3 linked regions of the Prochlorococcus marinus XMU1406 genome follow. Each later gene encodes a partner of the first gene's protein in a complex. Links are inferred from orthologs where the notes say so. Each region holds a gene or a part of one and is shown in the gene's direction. Other genes may lie near its edges.

Region 1 (8,479 bases):
AAAACTTTTCTCCTTATACCTAATAAGTAATAATCCATCAAAAAAAAGAATCGCGAAAATAGCGAAAGAATTAAATTTAAGATACAAATACAATGCATCAAAACCTTCAAAAAAAGTAACTTTGTCCGCTATCAAAGAAATAGGCAGTGAGCCAAAAAATATAGCCATAATTGGCGACAGGATTTTTACAGATATTATTGTTGGAAATAGATGTAATATAAAAACAATTTTAGTTAAGAGATTAAAGAGAGATGGCTTGCCTATAAAATTTAATTTAACTTTAATAATAGAAAAATTAATTTCTCATTTTATAAAATGAAAATTTGGGTTATAAAAATTGGTACTAGTATTTTAAGAGGGACAGAAGAAAAATCTACTGAAGAAGTTGTTGAAACCCTTTGTAGAGCTTTTACAAATTTTCTTTCAAAAGGAAATAAATTGATTTTAGTAACTAGTGGAGCCGTAGGATTAGGTTGCCAAAAATTAAATATTAAAACAAGACCAAATGATTTAAGTATCCTTCAAGCCACTGCTGCAGTAGGTCAAGTTAATTTAATGACTTTATACGATAAAGTATTTAGTAAATTAGGCCACAATATTGCTCAAATTTTAATCACTAAAGCTGATTTCAATTCACGAGAATCCTTCAATAATGCTTCTAAAACTTTAAAAAAATTAATCGATTTGAATGTGATTCCAATAGTAAATGAGAATGATACAGTATCAAATGAAGAGCTCAAATATGGAGATAATGATACCCTCTCTGCCTTAGTTGCGTTAGCTATAAATGCTAACAAGCTTATTTTATTAACTGATATTGATAATCTATACTCAAAAGATCCACGTAATAATAAAGATGCACATCCTATTAAAGAGGTTCATAATAGTGAGTTAAAGGAAATTAAAGATAAAAATATTCAAAATCCAAATAACGAATGGGGAAAAGGAGGAATTTCTACAAAACTAATTTCTGCAGAAATAGCAACAAAAGGAGGAGTTGAAGTCCAACTAGTTGATGGAACTAATAAAAAAAACTTAATTGAAATTTTTAATGATAATAAAATTGGAACCTTATTTTATCCTGTAGAAAAACCTATAGGAAACAAGAAAAGTTGGCTTTCACATGCGATTCAGACCGTAGGAAAAATTACTTTGGACGATGGAGCTTCTTTTGCAATTAAAAAAAAAGGTGCTTCACTTTTAGCAGTTGGTGTTAAAAATGTAGAGGGTAACTTTACGGTTAATCAGGCAGTTAAAATCGTAAATGCAAATGATAAAGAAGTTGCAAAAGGTTTAGTATCAATAAGTAGCGACAAATTGAGAAGTATCTTAAATAATAATGAAAATAACAACTCCTCGATAATTGTCGTACACAGAGATGTTCTTGCTCTCTCTTAGAAAAAATTTAAAACTGACAAATGCTTTTAAGTGATTTAGTAGATCTAATAAAAAAAGGAAATTCAAATTTTATTAGTGCCAATATTGTAGAAGATTTAAATATAGATGATGCTGCCTCATTAGATGCTGCAGATAACCATCAAATATCTTTTTTAGAAGAAAATAATATCCTTAAAGAACAATTAGATCAAACTAAAGCATCAGCAATAATAACCACTAATAACAATGAAATCGTTAGTATCCTAAAGAAACTCAATATATCAAACATAATTGTTAAAAATCCTAGAATTGCATTTGCAGAGGTATTGAATTGTTTATACAAAAAGATCAATTTCATACCAGGGATTCACGCTTCAGCCGTCATAGATAAAACAGCAATTATTGGAGCAGATTGCTATATTGGACCTAATGTCTATATCGGAGAAAATACTGTAATTGGTGATAAAAATCATATTCTTCCTGGATCATCAATTTTAGGAAATGTAAGAATTGGAGATAATAATATAATTCATCCAAATTGTGTTATTTACGAAAATACCACTCTAAAAAATAATTGTGTAATTAATTCGAATTCTGTTATTGGTTCCGAGGGATTTGGTTTCATTCCTAAAGATGGCAAATGGGTAAAGATGCCTCAAAAAGGTGGCGTAAAAATAATGAGTTTTGTAGAAATTGGAACCAATTGCTGTATTGATAGACCCGCAGTAGGGTTTACTTTTATTGATGAGGGAACAAAGTTGGATAATTTAGTACAAATAGGTCATGGGGTTAAGATTGGTAAGAATTGTGCATTTGCAGCTCAAGTTGGTATCGCTGGGGGAGCAAATATTGGAGATGGTGTTATTTTGGCAGGGCAAGTAGGAGTTAATAATAGAGTAAAAGTTGGTAATAATGTCATAGCGAGTTCAAAATGCGGGATCCATTGTGACATAGAAGATGGCAAGGTAATTAGTGGTTTCCCTGCGATGGATAATAAATCATGGCTAAGGAGTTCAAGTATTTTTAAAAAATTACCTGAAATAGCAAAAAAACTTAGACAATTAGACAAGCAATAATTTATTGTTCTATTAAACAAAAATTTAAATGAAGAAATATAAGATTGTTTTATTGTCAGGTGACGGAATTGGACCAGAGATTTCAGAAGTTTCAAAAAAAGTTTTAAAAAAGCTTTCAAAAAATCATAACTTCGATATTGAGATTATTGAAAAATTATTTGGAGGGATAGCTTATGAAAAATATGGGACTCCTGCTCCAGATGAGACACTAGATCAATGCAAAAAAAGTGATGCTGTACTTTTAGCATGTGTTGGAGATATTAAATATGACTCTCTTGCAAGAGAATTAAGACCAGAAAGTGGGTTACTTAAGTTAAGATCTGCCCTAAACCTTTTCGCAAATATCAGGCCTGTCAAAATAAGAAAATCTCTATTAGATGCAAGTACATTAAAAAAGGATATCGTAGAGCATGTAGATCTTATTGTTGTAAGAGAATTAATAGGGGGAATTTATTTTGGAAAACCAAGAGGACATATCACAAATACAAAAATCCCAAAAGCTTTCAATACAATGGTTTATGATTCGGCAGAAATAGAGAGAATAACTGAAATAGCAATAAAAATTGCTAACCAAAGAACTAAAAAAATATGTTCTGTTGATAAATCAAACGTTCTTGAGGTTAGTCAATTGTGGAGAGATACAGTTTTAAATATCATCTCAAAAGATAAAAATATATCTCTAAGCAATATGTACGTTGATAATGCGGCAATGCAATTAGTTAGAGATCCTGGTCAATTTGATGTAATTTTAACTAGTAATTTATTTGGAGACATTCTAAGCGATTTAGCCGCAATGTTAACTGGTTCCATTGGTATGCTTCCATCTGCTTCTCTAAACAATAATGGCCCAGGAGTTTTTGAACCTGTTCATGGTTCCGCTCCCGATATAGCAGGTAAAAACATAGCGAATCCTATAGCAATGCTTTTATCTGCTTCCATGATGTTAAAAATTGGATTAAATGAAGAAGAAGCTGCAAAAAATTTAGAAACTGCCGTTGATAAAGTTTTATCAAAAGGATTTAGAACAGCAGATTTAGCTGATGGGTCTCCTGAAGTTTTATCTTGCAGTGAAATCGGAGATAAAATAATGGATGAAATTTAAAAAAAAATTAATAAATAAAAAAATATTTTTAAGTAAAACATAAAGTTGGCATATGACCTGTCAGAATCATTAGATATTGTTTTTAAAAAATGTCAAAACGTCATCCAGTAGTTGCTGTAACAGGATCTTCAGGAGCAGGAACAAGTACAGTAAAAAGAGCCTTTGAGCATATTTTTGCCAGAGAAGATATTGTTCCTGCAGTTGTAGAAGGTGATAGTTACCACAGATTTGAAAGAATGCATATGAAAAAAGCTATGGCAGACGCTCTTTCAAAAGGTGAAAATTTCTCTCATTTTGGTCCAGAGGCTAATCTTTTTGACAAGCTAGAAGAACTTTTTAAAATCTATGGTGAAACTGGAGGAGGAAAGAAAAGATATTATCTACATAGTCTTGAAGAAGCAGAAGAGCACAATACAAGGCTAGGGACATCCTTGGAACCTGGACAATTTACTCCATGGGAAGATATTCCTGAGGGAACAGACGTACTTTTTTATGAAGGTTTGCATGGCGGGGTAGAAGGTGATGGATACAATGTGGCATCTTATGCTGATTTACTTGTTGGTGTTGTTCCAATTACAAATTTAGAGTGGATTCAAAAAATCCATAGAGATAACGCAGAAAGAGGTTACTCAGCGGAAACCATTGTGGATACTATATTGAGAAGAATGCCTGATTATATAAATCACATCTGCCCACAATTCAGCAAAACTGATATTAATTTCCAAAGAATTCCCACAATTGACACTTCTAATCCTTTCATATGCAGGAATATCCCAACTCCTGATGAGAGCTTTGTTATCATACATTTTAGAAAAGGGGCAAGAGAGAAATGGGGGATTGATTTTCAATACTTGCTTGGAATGATTAACGATTCATTTATGTCAAGTCCAACAAGTATCGTTGTAAATGGAGGAAAAATGGGTTTCGCAATGGAACTAATTCTCACTCCAATAATTCATAAAATGATTGAGGAGAAAAATAAATAATAATTAATTTCGATTATCAACTCAAATCATTACATTTTTTACTTTGAGTAGTTTTTAATCTAAAGGATCTCAAATTTTTATATATCTTTCTTGATAAAAGTACCTTATTTAGATTTAAATAGAAAAAACAGTAAACGTTGTGTCATTAATCGACTGGTTTGCCGCAAGGCGTAAAGATCAATTTGTTGGGAAAGTTTCGCAAGATACTGATGAGGGAGATGGTTTGTGGGTTAAATGTTCAGAATGTTCGCAAGTAGCCTATAGAAAAGACCTAATTACAAATTTCAATGTTTGTAGTAATTGCGGGCACCACAATAGGATAAATAGCGATGAAAGGATAAATATAATTGCTGACAAAAATTCATTCGAAGAGTTTGATAGTTCACTAAGTCCTACAGATCCTTTAGGTTTTAAAGATAGAAGATCATATGCTGATCGAATTAAAGAAAGTCAAGCAGGCACAGGTTTAAGAGATGGAGTCGTAACAGGTATCTGTTCTGTAAATTCAATGCCTTTAGCATTAGCTGTTATGGATTTTAGATTTATGGGAGGATCCATGGGTTCAGTAGTTGGTGAAAAAATTACAAGGATAATTGAAAGAGCAACTTTAGAAAATTTTCCAATTCTTATTGTTTGCGCATCAGGTGGAGCAAGGATGCAAGAAGGCATGTTAAGTCTCATGCAAATGGCAAAAATATCTGGAGCACTAAAAAAACATAAAGAAAAAAATCTTCTTTATATGCCCTTATTAACTCATCCAACCACTGGGGGGGTAACAGCAAGCTTTGCAATGTTAGGTGATTTAATTTTGGCGGAACCTAAAGCTCTTATTGGATTTGCTGGAAGAAGAGTTATAGAACAAACATTAAGAGAAAAATTACCCGATAATTTTCAAACAGCTGAATATCTGCTTGAGCATGGTTTTGTTGATGTAATAGTTAGAAGGAAAGATCTCAAAGATACTCTGACTAAAATTTTAAAAATTCATGGTGTAAAAAAACTTGCAAAAGCAAATATATAATATGAGAATTATTTCAAATTTCTTTTATTTTTCTTTAAGCCTTTTATTTTTTATTTTAAATTTTGCTCCATATTCTTATGGAATAGGAAATGTTGACTGGGTCCTACTAAAAGAAAATAATGAAGGGAAAGAATGGCTTGACAAAGGGAGTATTAAGCAGCTTCCAAATAATGAAATAAGTGTTTTGACAAAGTTCTTTAAAAATCCAACTAATTCTGATGATGATGGAGAGTTATCACTTTATGTAATGAGAATTAATTGCGATGAAAAAAAGTTCAAAGATACTTCAATAAATGGAATCCCTAAATTTAATTCAAAATGGCGAACTTCTAATAATGATGAACTAATAGATGTTGTTATTGAAAATAGTTGTTCAGAGTTTATTAATAGATAAGAATGAATACTAAAAATAAAAAATTAAAAATAGCAATAGCTGGATTAGGGTTTGGTAAAAAAGTCCATTTAGAGGCATTAAAAGAGTCTGATTATTTAACTCCTGTAGCTATTTATCATTATGAGACTAAGCAAAAATCGATACTAGAAAAAGAAACTGGATTAGAGTTCTTTCATAATTGGGAAGAATTAGTTAAATCTCCAAAAATTGATGGGATTATAATTGCTACCCCTCCTGAATCAAGATTTAAATTAGCAAAACAAGCTCTTGAGAATAATAAAAATTTGCTTCTAGAAAAACCCGTTGCAATATCCTCCTCAGAAATTGAAGAGCTTCAGAGAATATCATTGATGAATAATTTAAGCGTATGTGTTGATTTTGAATATAGAGCAGTACCTCTTTTCCTTCAGACAAAAAAACTTATTGATGAAAATATCTTAGGAGATATATATTTAGTCAAATTAGATTGGTTAATGGGCAGTAGATCCGACCCCAAAAGATCCTGGAATTGGTATTCATTAGAAGAAAAAGGTGGAGGAGTTATTGGCGCCTTAGGTACTCATGCATTCGATATGTTGAATTGGTTTTTTGGAGAAGCAATAAACGTGTCTGGCAAGTTAGCAACATCAATAAAAAAAAGACCTTTAACTAATTCATCTGATTTAAATGATGTTACGAGTGAAGATGTATGTTTAGCCAATATAGAAATATCAAACTACAGCTCGAATCTTATTCCATGTCAGGTATCTTTATCATCGATTTCTAAAAATGGTAGAGGATTTAGTTTTGAAATATATGGGAGCGAAGGTTCACTTATTCTTAAAAGCGAAAACCAAAAAGATTATGTACATGGTTTTAATTTGAAATATTCAAATAACGAAAATAAAATGCAAAATTTAACTGCAGATTCAAGTTTTAATTTTGAAAAAACATGGACTGATGGGAGAATAGCTCCAGTTTTGAGAATTCAAAATTTATGGGCTAAGAGTATAATTAATAGAACACCTGTAATCCCAGGCTTATTTGAGGGACTTGCTAGTCATAAAGTTTGCGAAGCCATAAGAGAATCTTCGAAAAGTGGATTAAGTATCAAAATTTAAGGCTATACATTTATAAGTAGCAATTATCACCCGATAAAGTATTGGATTGATTTTATTTTTTTTTCATATTCTGGAAAAATCAATTGAACTGAATTATTAAAGAATGGCTTTAAATTATTACAAAAATGAGCTTAAAGAAAATGCTCAATTACTAGCTTCTAAAGGGAAAGGGATATTAGCGGTAGATGAATCCACTAAAACAGTAGGTAAAAGACTCGCTGGAATTGGCGTTGAGAATACTGAAGACAATAGGAAGGCATATAGAGGAATGCTTTTTACTACAGAAGATCTTGGTAAATATATAAGTGGAGCAATCCTCTTCGAAGAAACTCTTTATCAGAATCACCAAGATGGTGAGTCAATGGTTAAGAAACTAAATGATTTAGGTATTATTCCAGGTATAAAGGTTGATAAAGGCCTAAATCCACTTCCAGGAGGAGGAGATGTAGAAACTTTTTGCTCTGGCCTAGATGGGTTAGTTGAAAGAGCAGCTAAATATTATGAACAAGGTGCCAGATTTGCAAAGTGGAGAGCAGTTCTGCAAATTACAAATGATGGTTGTCCCTCAAAACTATCAATTCAAGAGAATGCTTGGGGATTAGCAAGGTATGCAAGATCAGTTCAAGAATCCGGGCTGGTACCAATTATTGAACCTGAAATTTTAATGGACGGAGATCATACTATTGAAAAAACTGCTGAAGTCCAAGAAGAGGTAATAAAGCAGGTTTATATTGCGTGTCAAGCAAATGGAGTTTTTCTAGAAGGAACCCTATTAAAACCTTCTATGACTGTCAATGGAGCAGATTGTCCAACAAAGGCTGATCCTATGAAAGTTGCTGAAATGACAATCAGAACTATGGAAAGATGTGTTCCTGCATCAGTGCCTGGAATAGTATTCTTATCAGGAGGGTTAAGCGAAGAAGCTGCTTCTGTTTATTTAAATAATATGAACACTCTTTACAGGAAAGCTTTATGGAATGTTTCATTCTCCTATGGAAGAGCATTACAGCACTCATGCTTAAAGGCTTGGAAAGGAAGCGACGTTGAAGGAGGTCAAAAAGCATTAATAGCAAGAGCTCAAGCAAACTCTGAAGCTTCAAAAGGTGCCTATGTAGCAGGATCTCAACCTTCATCTGATGAGCAATTGTTTGTAGCAGGCTACACTTACTAACTAAAAAATTCTAAAAATATACTCTGGGTCATAAAATTAGTTTCTTTAATTTAGTATTTTGTATATCTAATGACGTGACATTTGATACCTCTTTATACTAAACTCGCGGAAACATGTGCTTTACATAGCATTTAACTTATTTTAATTATGGCCCTCGTTCCACTAAGACTACTTTTAGATCACGCTGCTGAGAATGGTTACGGTATTCCAGCTTTCAATGTTAATAATCTTGAGCAAGTTCAAGCAATCATG
Region 2 (6,063 bases), 640 kb from region 1 along the record:
AGCGATATGATCAGCAACTTCTAAAAAGAAAGGAATTCCAATAGAAAGCTTTGCTTTCTTAGAACCAGGCAACAATGCAATGTAGTGTTTTTCTTTATTTTTTAATGATATTTCGCTATTAAGTTTGATATCTGCCATCAAATCGCCAATTACTTTACACTTATATTTATATTTTTTTGGTATTAACTCTTTTACTTTTACATTCATAGCAGCAATTTCGTTGGTCCATTTAGGCCATCGCGAAACCCATTCAGCATAAGTGATATTTAAATAACCTAATCTTTTAGCTAATAAAATGCTCCAAAATTGATCCCCACCCAGGAAAATAACTACCCCTTTTTTTGGCCAATAAGCAAAAGAATGTGGCTTTATTAATAATTTCCAAAAACTTTTTGATTTTGTAATTAATTCGAATTTATTCCATGAATTTGCAACTAAAAATTCTTTACCAGTGGCATTTGGGCAAGGAACAAGAACTAACCTCAGAGTGAAATCGTGTTTATCGCCATCTCCTTTTGATTTATTTATTTTGTTAAGCTCATCCACTAAAGGATTCACCCATGTCGTTAATTCACCAGGACCATTGGAAATTATAACTACTGCAACTGATTTTTTATTCATTGCAGTTAAACCAGAATACATTAAATGCGGACGGCGAGACTTGAACTCGCAAGGCCGAAGCCACACGCTCCTTAGACGTGCGCGTCTACCAATTCCGCCACGTCCGCAAAGGGTTTTCAGCAACCGAGAGATACCTAAACCTTAAAAATATCATACATTATTGGCTGAAATAAGCATGTAGTTTGAAAAGAGTTTTTTGAATAAGATGAATAATTTTTCTATTGCATAAAACAAATATTTATACATATATAACGTTTTAGGTTGTATTGTAAAAAATGTCCTCTGATCACTAAAAAATTTTGTTGAATACTTTGGCAAATAATTTTTTATTTTAAGTCATTTCATTTCTTCAATTTTATTTTCATAATGGTTGAAAAAGTTTTAATTGCTAATCGTGGAGAAATAGCTTTACGAATTGTCAGAAGTTGTAGAGAACTAGGTATTGCAACCGTTGCAGTTTATAGCACTGTAGATAAAAAAGCATTGCATGTTCAGCTTGCTGATGAGGCGGTTTGTGTCGGAGATTCATTAAGTAATAAGAGTTATTTAAATATTCCAAATATACTTGCTGCTGCTACATCCAGAGGAGTTGATGCTATTCATCCTGGTTATGGATTTCTTGCGGAAAATGATAAATTTGCTGAGATGTGTAACGATCATGGCATAGTTTTTATTGGCCCATCTTCTAAAGCTATTAGATCTATGGGAGATAAATCTACAGCTAAAGAAACTATGGAAGCAGTTGGAGTTCCAACAGTACCTGGTAGTAAAGGCTTGTTATCAAATGTTGATGAGGCTTATAAATTGGCAGATGATATTGGCTATCCGGTAATTATTAAAGCGACTGCTGGAGGAGGTGGAAGAGGTATGAGGTTGGTTGAAAACTCTGATAATCTTGAAAAAATGTTTAAAGCAGCTCAAGGCGAAGCAGAAGCAGCTTTTGGTAATGATGGTTTATATATGGAGAAATTTATAAAGAAGCCAAGACATGTAGAAATTCAAATTTTGGCTGACAGGTCGGGTAATGTTGTTCATTTAGGAGAGCGAGATTGTTCAGTTCAAAGAAGACATCAGAAGTTACTAGAAGAGTCTCCTAGTCCTGCAATTAATACTGAGCTAAGAAAAAAAATGGGGAACGCAGCTATTGCTGCTGCAAAAAGTATCGGCTACGAAGGAGCGGGGACAGTTGAATTTTTAGTTGATGATGATAATAATTTTTATTTTATGGAAATGAATACTAGGATTCAAGTTGAACATCCTGTTACTGAAATGGTTACAGGAGTTGATTTAATAGCTGAGCAAATTAAAATTGCAAGCGGAGCAAACTTGGAATTTAATCAGGATGATATCCATTTAAACGGCCATGCCATTGAATGTAGAATCAATGCTGAAGATCCCTCTCACAATTTCCGACCATCACCTGGAAAAATAACTGGGTGGCTTCCACCTGGTGGCCCTGGTGTAAGGGTGGATAGTCATGTTTATACAGGCTATGAAATACCTCCTTTCTATGACTCATTAATTGGTAAATTAATAGTCTGGGGAAAAGATCGTAATACTGCAATTAAACGTATGAATAGGGCTTTAAATGAATGTGCAGTAACTGGTATTCCAACAACAATTAATTTTCATCTAACCTTACTGAATAAATCTAAATTTAAGCAGGGTAAGATACATACTAAATATGTAGAAGAAGAATTATTGCCAAATTACTGAGAAATAATTAAATGATTTCTATGAAATATGAGTATGCATTGCAAGTTTTATAAGCCCTTGCTGACCAACTAAAATTTCTCTTAAAAAGCTTATAATTCCGATCCAAATTACGGGGCCAACATCAACGCCTCCAATTGGAGGAATTAGTTTTCTTGTTAAATTAAGAATAGAACTTGATGGTATTGAAATTAATAACAAAAAACCTTTATTTAAATCAATTTTTGGGTACCAAGTAAGTATTAATCTTATTAGAAAAACTATAGTTAGATATGAAAGAGAAATTCCTAAACTAATATCTAAAATTTGAAGAGAATTTACAAGCAATGAAATCACAATTGTTTAATTCATCTTAATAAATAACCCATTCAAACGTATTTAATTCGTATTATAAATTGAGAATTTAATATTTAAAAAGTGTTTCCAATCTCTAATTTATTACTAGTCGCAGATTTTTCTGCTGAAGTTGCAAATAATTCCGCAGTTGGAATGATTGGTAGTTTTATTGCCGCTGCCTTACTTATCGTTATTCCAGCCACTGCATTTTTGATTTTTGTCAGCCAGAAAGATTCACTCGATCGTACTTCTACTGGAAGACGCTAGTTTTTGTAGAAGTTTTAAGTACACTATATATATAGGGCATATAAGTAACCCTTTTTAAAAATAAATTTTTGGAGAAAGAATGTGGTCAATGCTAGTCTCAATTGGGCCAGTATTGTTGGTATAGTTCTCGCTGTATGTGGAGGAGGCCTTTATTTTTTGAGGTCCTTTAAGCCTGCCTTGGCAAGGGATTATGATGTTTTCTTCGCAGCAATTGGACTTTTGTGCGGAGGAATATTATTTTTTCAAGGCTGGAGGTTAGATCCTATCCTTCAGTTTGGTCAGTTTTTATTAGCAGGAACTACAGTTTTTTTCGCATATGAAAGTGTGCGATTGAGGGGAGTTGCTACTGATCAAGCTAGAAGGTCATCTTATTTTGATGATGATCCTATTTCTGATGTGCCCAGAAATTCTAGAGGCCGATTTAATGATGATTATGATAGGTTTGAAGAATCTGATAGGCCATCCAGAAGATTTAAACCTCAAGAAGATGAATTTGAAGAAGACTATACGGAAGGGAGATCTCGTAGGAGGAATGTTTCAAGAGCTATACCCTCTGCTGCAGCAAGTAGAAGTAGGCCATCTACAAGGGAAATAAGTCAGTTTGAAAATGACGAACCTATAAGAAGGAGAAGACAGACTGCTGGAGATAGAAATAGTAAACAACAAGAAACAAATAATTTTGGTGAGAGAAGAAATTCATCTCGCGATGAGGTTAAAACAGGGTCAAGGCCCAGAATGAATCGTACAGTTTCTAGACAAGATAATATTTCTGCTCCAGGTGATTCTCCATCTAGAAAGAAACCTACTCGATCCCCTATTAGGCAGCAAACTTCAACAGCTCAAGTAGAAGATGCTTCATTTAAAGATGCTAATCCAGCCAAAAAACCGCGTGAGACTCGTAGAGTAAGCTCTCAAGCTAGATCAAGTTCAAAAAATCAAAATAGTAGATATAACGTTGGAACAAACAAGAAGAAACCTAGAGATAACAGTTCTAGATTTGATGATTAATTATAAGATTCCTGCCCATTTTAAAAACGATTGTTTACTAAATAATTCAATCAATATTATTGCAAGGAAGCCAATCATTGCAAATCTTCCATTAGTTATTTCAGAATAACTACTCCATCCAAATTTATATTCATCTTTAATTTCTATAGATTTTTCATCTACTTTATTGTCGCCAATTTGTTCATTAATGTAATTTGGATCTTTATTCTGTTCTATAGAACTCTCATTCTCTAAATTAGTGGTTTCTGAGTTAGTTTGTTCTTCTTTAGGATTCATTTTTTTTGTTAATCTTTAAAATTATACTTATCAGAAGTCAATAATTTCCAGTCTCCTTGTCCATTTAATTCTAAAATATTCTCGTGAAAATCTTTTAAGCTAGGTCTATGTCCAACACTAATAAGAGAAAGTTCTCGTTCCTTTAGTAAACTATATAGTTTTTTTTCAGTGTTAATATCTAAAGCACTTGTTGCTTCATCAAGTACTGCAAATCTTGGAGAATTTAGTAAGAGTCTTGCAAAAGCCAATCTTTGTTGCTCGCCTAGGGAAAGAATTCGTGGCCAATCTTGTTTGATATCAAGATTAGGATACCTGTCCACTAGGGTCTTTAAATTTACTTCATGAAGTACAGAAGTAAGATGTTCATCACTAAATTTCTTAACTTCTGTCGGATAACATAATTGTTCCCTTAAAGAACCAAGTAACATATATGGTTTTTGAGGTATGAATAATAATTCCCCAATTTTTGGTTTTTTAATTACTCCCTGATCGGGTTCCCATAAACCACTAATCATTCTTAGTAAAGATGTTTTTCCGCACCCAGATGGTCCTACAACCAAAAGTGATTGATTATTGTCGATGCTCAAATTTAAATTTTTAATTATTGTTTTATTTGATCCTGGAGGGCAAAGGTCAGCATTATTAATAAGAATCGAGGGGTAATCAGAAATAACGTTTTGATTGCTTGTTGGGTTGGTTTGACTAATGGATTCAACTTTTGATTGGAATCCTTCTAATCTGCCAATACCAGCAGTAAATTTCGCAAGTTCTTCGATTTGATTAACAATGAAAAATAATGAACCTTCAACCATTCCAAATGCAAAGCTTGCCTGAATAAAGCGTCCATAATCAATTTCACCTTTAAAGTAAGGGATTGCCATTATTAAATATGGAAAGAAATTTCCAGCATAATTAATGGATCTTCTCATGACATCTATTATTACTCTCCATATAATCAGTAAATTAAAGTTTCTCACCACTTCACCTAGGCGTCTTTCAGTTTCACTTCGCTCAGGGTTCTCCCCAGAGTAAAAGGCTATTGATTCAGCATTATCTCTTATATGTACTAAGCCATATCGAAAATCAGCTTCATATCTGAGTTGATCAAAGTCAATCTTTACAAGATTTTTTCCAGCAATTAAAAGGATAGAAGTTGCAAAGGCAGCGTAACCAAATAAAGAAAAAGTAAGTGTTGTACTAATACTCCATAAAATAAGAATATTAAGTGAAAATGTTAGTAGGGCATCAAAAATACCTAATGTAAAAGAGAGACTTTGCCCGGTAAAAGCTCGTGTATCATCTGTGATTCTTTGATCAGGATTATCTACATCAGTTTGTTCTTCATCATTGGGATTTAGTTGGTAATAAGCTTTATTAGTCATGTAATCTTTGACTAAACTTTTTGAAAGCCATTCTCTCCAAATTATTCCTAACTTATATGTAAAAAATATTTGAGAAACACGTATTGGTAGAGCCACAGCGAAACAACAAGCGTAAATACCCAATATCCGATAAAATCCATCTTCTTGTTTTTCTACTAAAGCATTTGTTAAATCTCTTGCAATGAATCCAATACCTGCGTTTATTCCGTTTACAGCTAGAAGCATTAATACAATTATCGCAAGGAATAACCAATGTAGCCATCTTCTGTTTTTTAATTGACGTCTTAAGCTAAAAAAGCTCCCTGATCCAATTAGAAATAAGGCAGAGAAAAGCAATCCCCAGCTTCCAGCCCAAATTGAATTGACAGTATTTACTACACCTCCGAAATACTTTTCAATAAAAATTGGTTGGAAGCTTTCAAAAAAACTGATTATTCCTGTAAGACCAACAAGTACTACT
Region 3 (6,120 bases), 680 kb from region 1 along the record:
AGAGTTCCAAGTGTTGCAAAAGGTAATGTTGGCGTCTCTGTGTAAAGACCTAAATCTTCAAAAGTTTGATTATAAAAAGTCTCTTTTTCTTTAGGAATCCTAATTTCTAAGGGGACGTGACGTTCTTCGTTTGTTTCAGGATCTATGTAACCAATATCTTCACCTATTGGATCACCTGTTTGTAGTACAAAAAATTCTTCTGCTCTGTTGATAGGCAAATCTTTGTAGAAGTTTTTAGAAGATAAATCTATAAATGCTCCTGCTGTAAGTGGAGCGTTAAATCCATCCACAATAGCTTGCATATCTCCTTTGGAAGTTTTTATATTGACTTTTGCTCTGCCTAGTAATCTTGGTAAATTATCAAATTCCTGGGGAATAGAGTATGGAAATTCATTTGGTAGAAAATATTCTTCTAATCCACCTATTTTATCTAAAGCATCTCTTCGGGTCGCTATAAATGAGTATTTATCCTTTGATTTAGAGTAATCTTGAAGACTATCAAAATTTTCTTTGAGCTCTAAAAATGTTTTTTCAGCAATTTTCTTTTTATCGTTTGGTAATTCTTGAATAATTTTATTCTGGTATTTTTTTAGTAAAGATTGACATTTTGTAACAGTTTTCGTAAGAGCGGGCCATCTTCCTCCTCTCACAAGGTCACTAGTTTCTTCTAATTTGTGTTGAAGTTCTTGCAACTCAACTTGCCTTATAGGGAGTGCGTTTCTGAGGATTGCACTAGGATCTTTTACTGCATTTCCAGTAGGTAAATCAGCTAGTACTTTGATCGGTTTTATAAGAAAAACTTGTAAAATTACAATAGATAGAATTAAGAAAAGTTTGTTCTGATTTGATAAGAATTTTTGCATAGCACTCTTGCAGGTTTATGATCCTTGGGGATGTAAAACAGGAATGATTTCCAGTAACGATTTTCGCACAGGTACTACCATCGAATTGGATGGGCAAGTTTGGCGTGTTGTAGAATTTCTACATGTCAAGCCTGGCAAGGGTTCTGCTTTCGTGCGAACAAAATTAAAATCAGTTCAAAGCGGCAACGTTGTTGAAAAAACTTTTCGAGCCGGAGAATCAGTACAGCAGGCTATCCTTGAGAAGTCTAACCTGCAGCATACTTATGTGGAGTCTGGTGATTATGTTTTTATGGATATGACAAGTTTTGAAGAGACAAGACTTACCTCTGAACAAATCGGTAAAGGTGCAAAGTATTTGAAAGAGGGAATGGAGGTTAATGTAATTTTTCATAATGGTAAAGTTTTAGAAGTAGAACTTCCAATATCTATTACTTTGAAAGTTACAGAGACTGATCCTGGAGTTAAAGGTGATACTGCTAGTGGGGGCACGAAACCAGCTATTCTAGAAACAGGTGCTCAAGTTATGGTTCCTTTATTTATTTCTGTGGGAGAAATGATTAAAGTTGATACTCGTAATGACAGTTATCTAGGACGTGAAAATTAATGGCTATGAAATTAGATCATGATGACTTAAATCGCTTAATAGAGAAGATCTCTACAAGTGACATACAAGAGTTCTCGCTAGAGGGAGAAGATTTTAAACTCGAAATTAAAAGGAATGTATTTGATCAGAACCAAGTATTTAATAATTTAGTTTCTAATACTTCATTTGATAAGCAAACAATTGCTAATCAAAAAACTATGAATGATAATATTTCTGTTGTTAATGAGCCTGAAGCGCCTCAGGTAGCGCCCCTAGGACGTTCTGATCTAACTGAAATTACTTCACCTATGGTAGGGACGTTTTATAGGGCTGCAGCGCCTGGTGAGGACCCATTCGTCGAAGTAGGGAATAACGTTAAGGTCGGTCAAACTATTTGCATTTTGGAAGCAATGAAGTTAATGAATGAAATTGAATCTGAATTTAATGCTGAAATAGTAGAGATTCTCGTTGAAAATGGAACACCAGTTGAATTTGGTCAAGTTTTAATGCGTGTTAAGCAGTCTTGAATTATTAGTCATTTCTACGGCAGCCTTAATAGCCTCAATCATGCTCTGAGATTGAGCAATTCCTTTGCCAGCAATATCAAATCCCGTTCCATGATCAGGAGATGTTCTTATAAAAGGTAACCCGATTGTGGTATTGACTGAGTAATTAAGAGCTATCACTTTCATTGGTATTAAACCTTGATCATGATACATAGCAAGAATGCCATCATGCTTTTCAGCATTTTTGTCATTCCAAGCTTTTACAGAAGAATTCCAGCAACTATCTGGTGATAAAGGGCCTAATAATTCAATACCTTTATTCTTTTCGTTCCAAGTAATTAATGCATCATTGAGCCAATCTTTCTCTTCTTGACCTAAAATACCCTCTTCGCCGGCGTGAGGGTTTAATCCTGCTACTTTTAAACTAGGTTTATCGGTATAGGTATTACAAAAATCTTTGAAAAGATCCAATTTAGAGTGGATTAATTCTGTAGTTAATTTCTTGGGAACCTCAGAAAGGGCTATGTGAGTTGTAGCTAATAAAGTATTAAATCTCCAACCTGTAATTGGTGATTTAGCTGTGAATAACATGCCAACGTTTTTTACTCCACATGATTGTGCCAGTACTTCAGTTTGACCAGAGAAGTAATGACCTGCTAAAGACCATGATTTCTTGCAAATTGGTCCAGTTACAAGTGCTGAATTAGGATATTGTTTTACAATTTCTATTGCTTTTGTTAAATATTGGAAACTTGAATTGCCGTAACTTGAGTTAGAGCCATTATCTGATGAAGAAATTTCAAGATCATGTATCTTGAAATTTTTAGGATTTGCAAGGTTTTCTAATCCTAATGATCTAAGATATTTATATGTATTTTGTAGATTTTTTTTTGATCCAACTAATATAAAGTCAATATTTTTGGGTATCTGATTAGAACAAAGTGCTTTTAAAATTATTTCAGGTCCAATACCTGACTCATCTCCGACGCTTAATACTATCTGCAATATTTTATTTGTATTTTGAAAATTCATAAAAAGTTTCTAATTTTTTTTTAACTGTTCAGGTAGCAATTTTTTAACCCTAATTTATAGTTTTTATAAATTAGTTTATATCCGAGTGTTTCGCATAAAAGTTTGTTTGAAACTCTTCTATTTTCCATCCAAAAAGATTTAGCTATTGGTGACAATTCCTCTTTTGCATCTTCAAATAATATTGGCTTTGGCATTGTTAAACCAAGTAAATCGTAGCAATATTGAATAACTTCTATCTGAGAACAGGGTTCATCATCTGCAATATTAATAATTTGGTAAAACTTTAATAAATTTTTATTTTGTAATAGATAGATAATTGCATTTGTAATGTCAGCAACATGAATCCTCGAAAATATCTGATTTTTCTTTGAAATAACACGAATTTTTTTATTTTTTATCGCTTCAAAAGTTGATCGTCCAGGCCCATAAATACCTGGTAACCTAAAAATTTGAACAGGTAAACCAGATTCAATCCATTCTTTTTCACAATTTAACCTCTTATGACTTCTCTTTTGAAAAGGGTTTGGTTCATCAATTTCAGAAACCCAAGTACCCTTGGTGTCACCATAAACTCCTGTTGTAGATAAATAGCCGACCCATTCAAGAGGCAAACTTTTTAGTTCATTTTTAAGACTTCTCAGTACTGGATCTTTTCCATTTTTGTCAGGAGGGATGCAACTAAGAATATGCGTCACTCCATCAAAAATTTTTTCATCAGGGACCATATCGCTTTCACTGTCGAAAACAAAACTATTTGGATGACTGCTTGCAGATCTTGAGCTTGTTACAACAGTGCAACCGAATTTTCTAATAGTTTTTGCAAAAAAACTTCCACTGAAACCACATCCTAAGATTAAAAATTTATTTTTATTGCTGAGTAAACTTGCAGGCCTTTTCATGCTGTTCTAAAATAGTACATATGTATTAACTGATGATGAAGACAGCTCTTAAGCCCGATTTAAAATCAAAAACTTTCTGTATTAGCAAAAGTTATCCCCGTTTTATCGAGAAAGAAATAGGTGTAGTTAACTTTAAATTCTACCAAAAATTATTTGTTTTTCTTATTTCATTTTCGACAATTTTAATATTCCCAGAATCGCCAAGAGAATTGGAAAATATATGTGAAATCTATAACTCTAGAAAAATATGTAATGTTTGGTAGTCAAGCTGCTTTATATTCTGAGTTATCTTTTTCGTAACTTTCATTTTTTACCTTAAAGTTTGGATTAGCCCATTGCAGTAATCTAATAGCTAATCTTAAATCCCCTTCCAACCAAGCTCTTATAGCCATTGCTCTTCGAGGATCATAAAATTTTTGCCTTCTGTACCAATACAATGCATTTTCATCTGATTTATCCCCATTACAGGAAAGACATGCAGGGACACAGTTTTCTGTTGAACTTAATCCTCCTTGGCTTCTTGGTATTACATGGTCGATAGATTCAGATGGTTTTCCGCAATATATACAACTTTTGCCTGTAAATCTATGAATAGATTTCCGCCATTGTCTAAATCTGAACTTAGGGCATAAATCCTCTAAAAACACAGCATCATTAATATGCATTCAGACCATTTAGTTAATTGAATAATGGCCTGAATATATCAAAAGTCAATATTTAATTATTATTATTTCGCTTAAATTAGCTTGTAAAAATATAATTTAGTGTTGATAGATACAAAAGAAAGTTATTATATAACTTCTTCAAAAAATTGAAAATTCCAAAGCTTTTATTAATAGCTGTATCGTTCAAATGTTTCTTCTGAGAAATCTGCATTAGATTCTTCTAATTCTTTTTCTAATTTTTTTCTCTTATTTTCTTTTTCTTTTCTTTCTTTTTCTTTTCTTTCTTTTTCTTTTTGCAAATCTCTTATTAGCTTCCTATTTGGATGAAGTTTGTCAAGGTACTCTACACAATAGCTAAAGCTTTCTCTATCTCTAATTACTGATTCAGTAATTTGTGCTGCGGCTTGTTTAGGTGAGACTTTGAAAATTCCTCCTTTTTGTTTTTTGATATAGGTATATGCTGCATCCCAACTACTTTCATGATCATTTCCTCCATCTCTCATTGTACAGAAAATTTCCGCCCCAAATGAGCCTGCATTAACTTTTGACGTAGTAAAAACTAAAGGAGTGAATAATCCTAAAGTTAATAATATTAGTTTTTTTGGTTTAAATGTTTGCATTAAACTTTTCCACTATTTTAAAATATCTTTTTTTGTGAATATGTCTATAGAAATTTAAGATTTAATTATTCCAAATACATTCAAGCATTTCACTACTAAAGGAAGAATTAAAAGCACAGTAATTAATCTTACTGCGTGTAGAGTGGCTACTGCAGCTCCCACTCCGTATTCAGACCCTACAAGACTCATTCCACTAATTCCTCCTGGTGCGGCTCCTAGAATTGTTGTTATTACATCTATATTAAGTAATCTGCTTGTCCATAAGCCAATTGCTAATCCAGTAATAACTAAAGTAAAGGTTATTAGTATGGCTGGCCTCCATAAGTTTTGAATATCAACTAATGAGTTTTTTGTTAATGATGTACCGATAACTGTTCCAATCCCTATTTCCAAAATTGTTCTTGTGCCTATTGGCCAATCTGCTATGTCGACTTTGCCACTAATGCTAAGCATGCTTGAGCCTATTAAAGCACCTGCAAGAGGAGCCGCAGGAATTCCCGTTTTTAAAGCTAAAGCTCCAAAAATAAAACCTGCAATTAGATAATAGATTAAATTTATATTAGGCATAAATTTGAAAGACGTTTGAATATAATATTAGAAAAAAATTTTTCCGTTTAAGTTTATAGTCAAATAATATTTTTGGTTTTCTCTCGTAATGTCCCCTTTTGTTGGCATAATATTTATTAAAGCATGAATTTTTATGTCTTCACAAATTTCATATAAAGATAATAAAAACCGCATAAAGAAAAAATTATCTTTTTTTGAGGGTGGCCACCAGCTAGAAAAATTAGAGTTTGCCCTTGCAATAGCTCAAACCAACGGTGATGAACAAAAATCAATAGTTCTTAGAAAAAAGATTGTTGAATTAGGCGGAAATGTCGAAGAGCCAGGTACTTAATTTAATTTCCTTTCAGATATCTAGATACGACAACTAATGCTTCACCAGCTTGTT

The links.
Region 2: the proteins of accD (region 1) and accC are in contact, whole or in part, in a solved structure (PDB 8UXZ), measured with the Escherichia coli proteins. The link is inferred for Prochlorococcus marinus XMU1406 from one-to-one orthologs.
Region 3: the proteins of accD (region 1) and accB are in contact, whole or in part, in a solved structure (PDB 8UXZ), measured with the Escherichia coli proteins. The link is inferred for Prochlorococcus marinus XMU1406 from one-to-one orthologs.

What each region holds. Positions count from the first base shown.
Region 1 is NZ_JAAORG010000001.1:707,751-716,229, reverse strand. Bases 3,806-6,621 are described here. They hold accD (acetyl-CoA carboxylase, carboxyltransferase subunit beta), read left to right. Parts: upstream 3,806-4,680; coding sequence 4,681-5,562; downstream 5,563-6,621. Other genes in these bases: HA149_RS04085 (Gfo/Idh/MocA family protein), read left to right, coding at 5,959-6,621; HA149_RS04090 (hypothetical protein), read left to right, coding at 5,564-5,956; HA149_RS04100 (phosphoribulokinase), read left to right, coding at 3,806-4,541. In the rest of the region: HA149_RS04120 (YqeG family HAD IIIA-type phosphatase), read left to right, coding at 1-319; proB (glutamate 5-kinase), read left to right, coding at 316-1,398; lpxD (UDP-3-O-(3-hydroxymyristoyl)glucosamine N-acyltransferase), read left to right, coding at 1,419-2,453; leuB (3-isopropylmalate dehydrogenase), read left to right, coding at 2,482-3,555; more of HA149_RS04100, read left to right, coding at 3,645-3,805; more of HA149_RS04085, read left to right, coding at 6,622-7,056; HA149_RS04080 (class I fructose-bisphosphate aldolase), read left to right, coding at 7,160-8,227; fba (class II fructose-bisphosphate aldolase), read left to right, coding at 8,375-8,479.
Region 2 is NZ_JAAORG010000001.1:67,859-73,921, forward strand. Bases 335-3,162 are described here. They hold accC (acetyl-CoA carboxylase biotin carboxylase subunit), read left to right. Parts: upstream 335-987; coding sequence 988-2,337; downstream 2,338-3,162. Other genes in these bases: HA149_RS00320 (glycosyl transferase), read right to left, coding at 335-642; HA149_RS00335 (YggT family protein), read right to left, coding at 2,356-2,661; psbX (photosystem II reaction center protein PsbX), read left to right, coding at 2,752-2,937; HA149_RS00345 (Ycf66 family protein), read left to right, coding at 3,019-3,162. Also shown: more of HA149_RS00320, read right to left, coding at 1-334; more of HA149_RS00345, read left to right, coding at 3,163-3,945; HA149_RS00350 (chlorophyll a/b-binding protein), read right to left, coding at 3,946-4,221; HA149_RS00355 (ABC transporter ATP-binding protein/permease), read right to left, coding at 4,230-6,063. UniProt on the Escherichia coli protein: This protein is a component of the acetyl coenzyme A carboxylase complex; first, biotin carboxylase catalyzes the carboxylation of the carrier protein and then the transcarboxylase transfers the carboxyl group to form malonyl-CoA.
Region 3 is NZ_JAAORG010000001.1:26,472-32,591, forward strand. The notes cover bases 335-3,219. They hold accB (acetyl-CoA carboxylase biotin carboxyl carrier protein), read left to right. Parts: upstream 335-1,466; coding sequence 1,467-1,973; downstream 1,974-3,219. Other genes in these bases: HA149_RS00125 (peptidylprolyl isomerase), read right to left, coding at 335-863; efp (elongation factor P), read left to right, coding at 907-1,467; pdxA (4-hydroxythreonine-4-phosphate dehydrogenase PdxA), read right to left, coding at 1,950-2,984; HA149_RS00145 (SDR family NAD(P)-dependent oxidoreductase), read right to left, coding at 3,005-3,219. Outside these bases: more of HA149_RS00125, read right to left, coding at 1-334; more of HA149_RS00145, read right to left, coding at 3,220-3,883; HA149_RS00150 (HNH endonuclease), read right to left, coding at 4,147-4,548; HA149_RS00155 (DUF6554 family protein), read right to left, coding at 4,716-5,168; HA149_RS00160 (AbrB family transcriptional regulator), read right to left, coding at 5,223-5,735; HA149_RS00165 (hypothetical protein), read left to right, coding at 5,869-6,066; HA149_RS00170 (pyridoxal-phosphate-dependent aminotransferase family protein), read right to left, coding at 6,068-6,120. UniProt on the Escherichia coli protein: This protein is a component of the acetyl coenzyme A carboxylase complex; first, biotin carboxylase catalyzes the carboxylation of the carrier protein and then the transcarboxylase transfers the carboxyl group to form malonyl-CoA.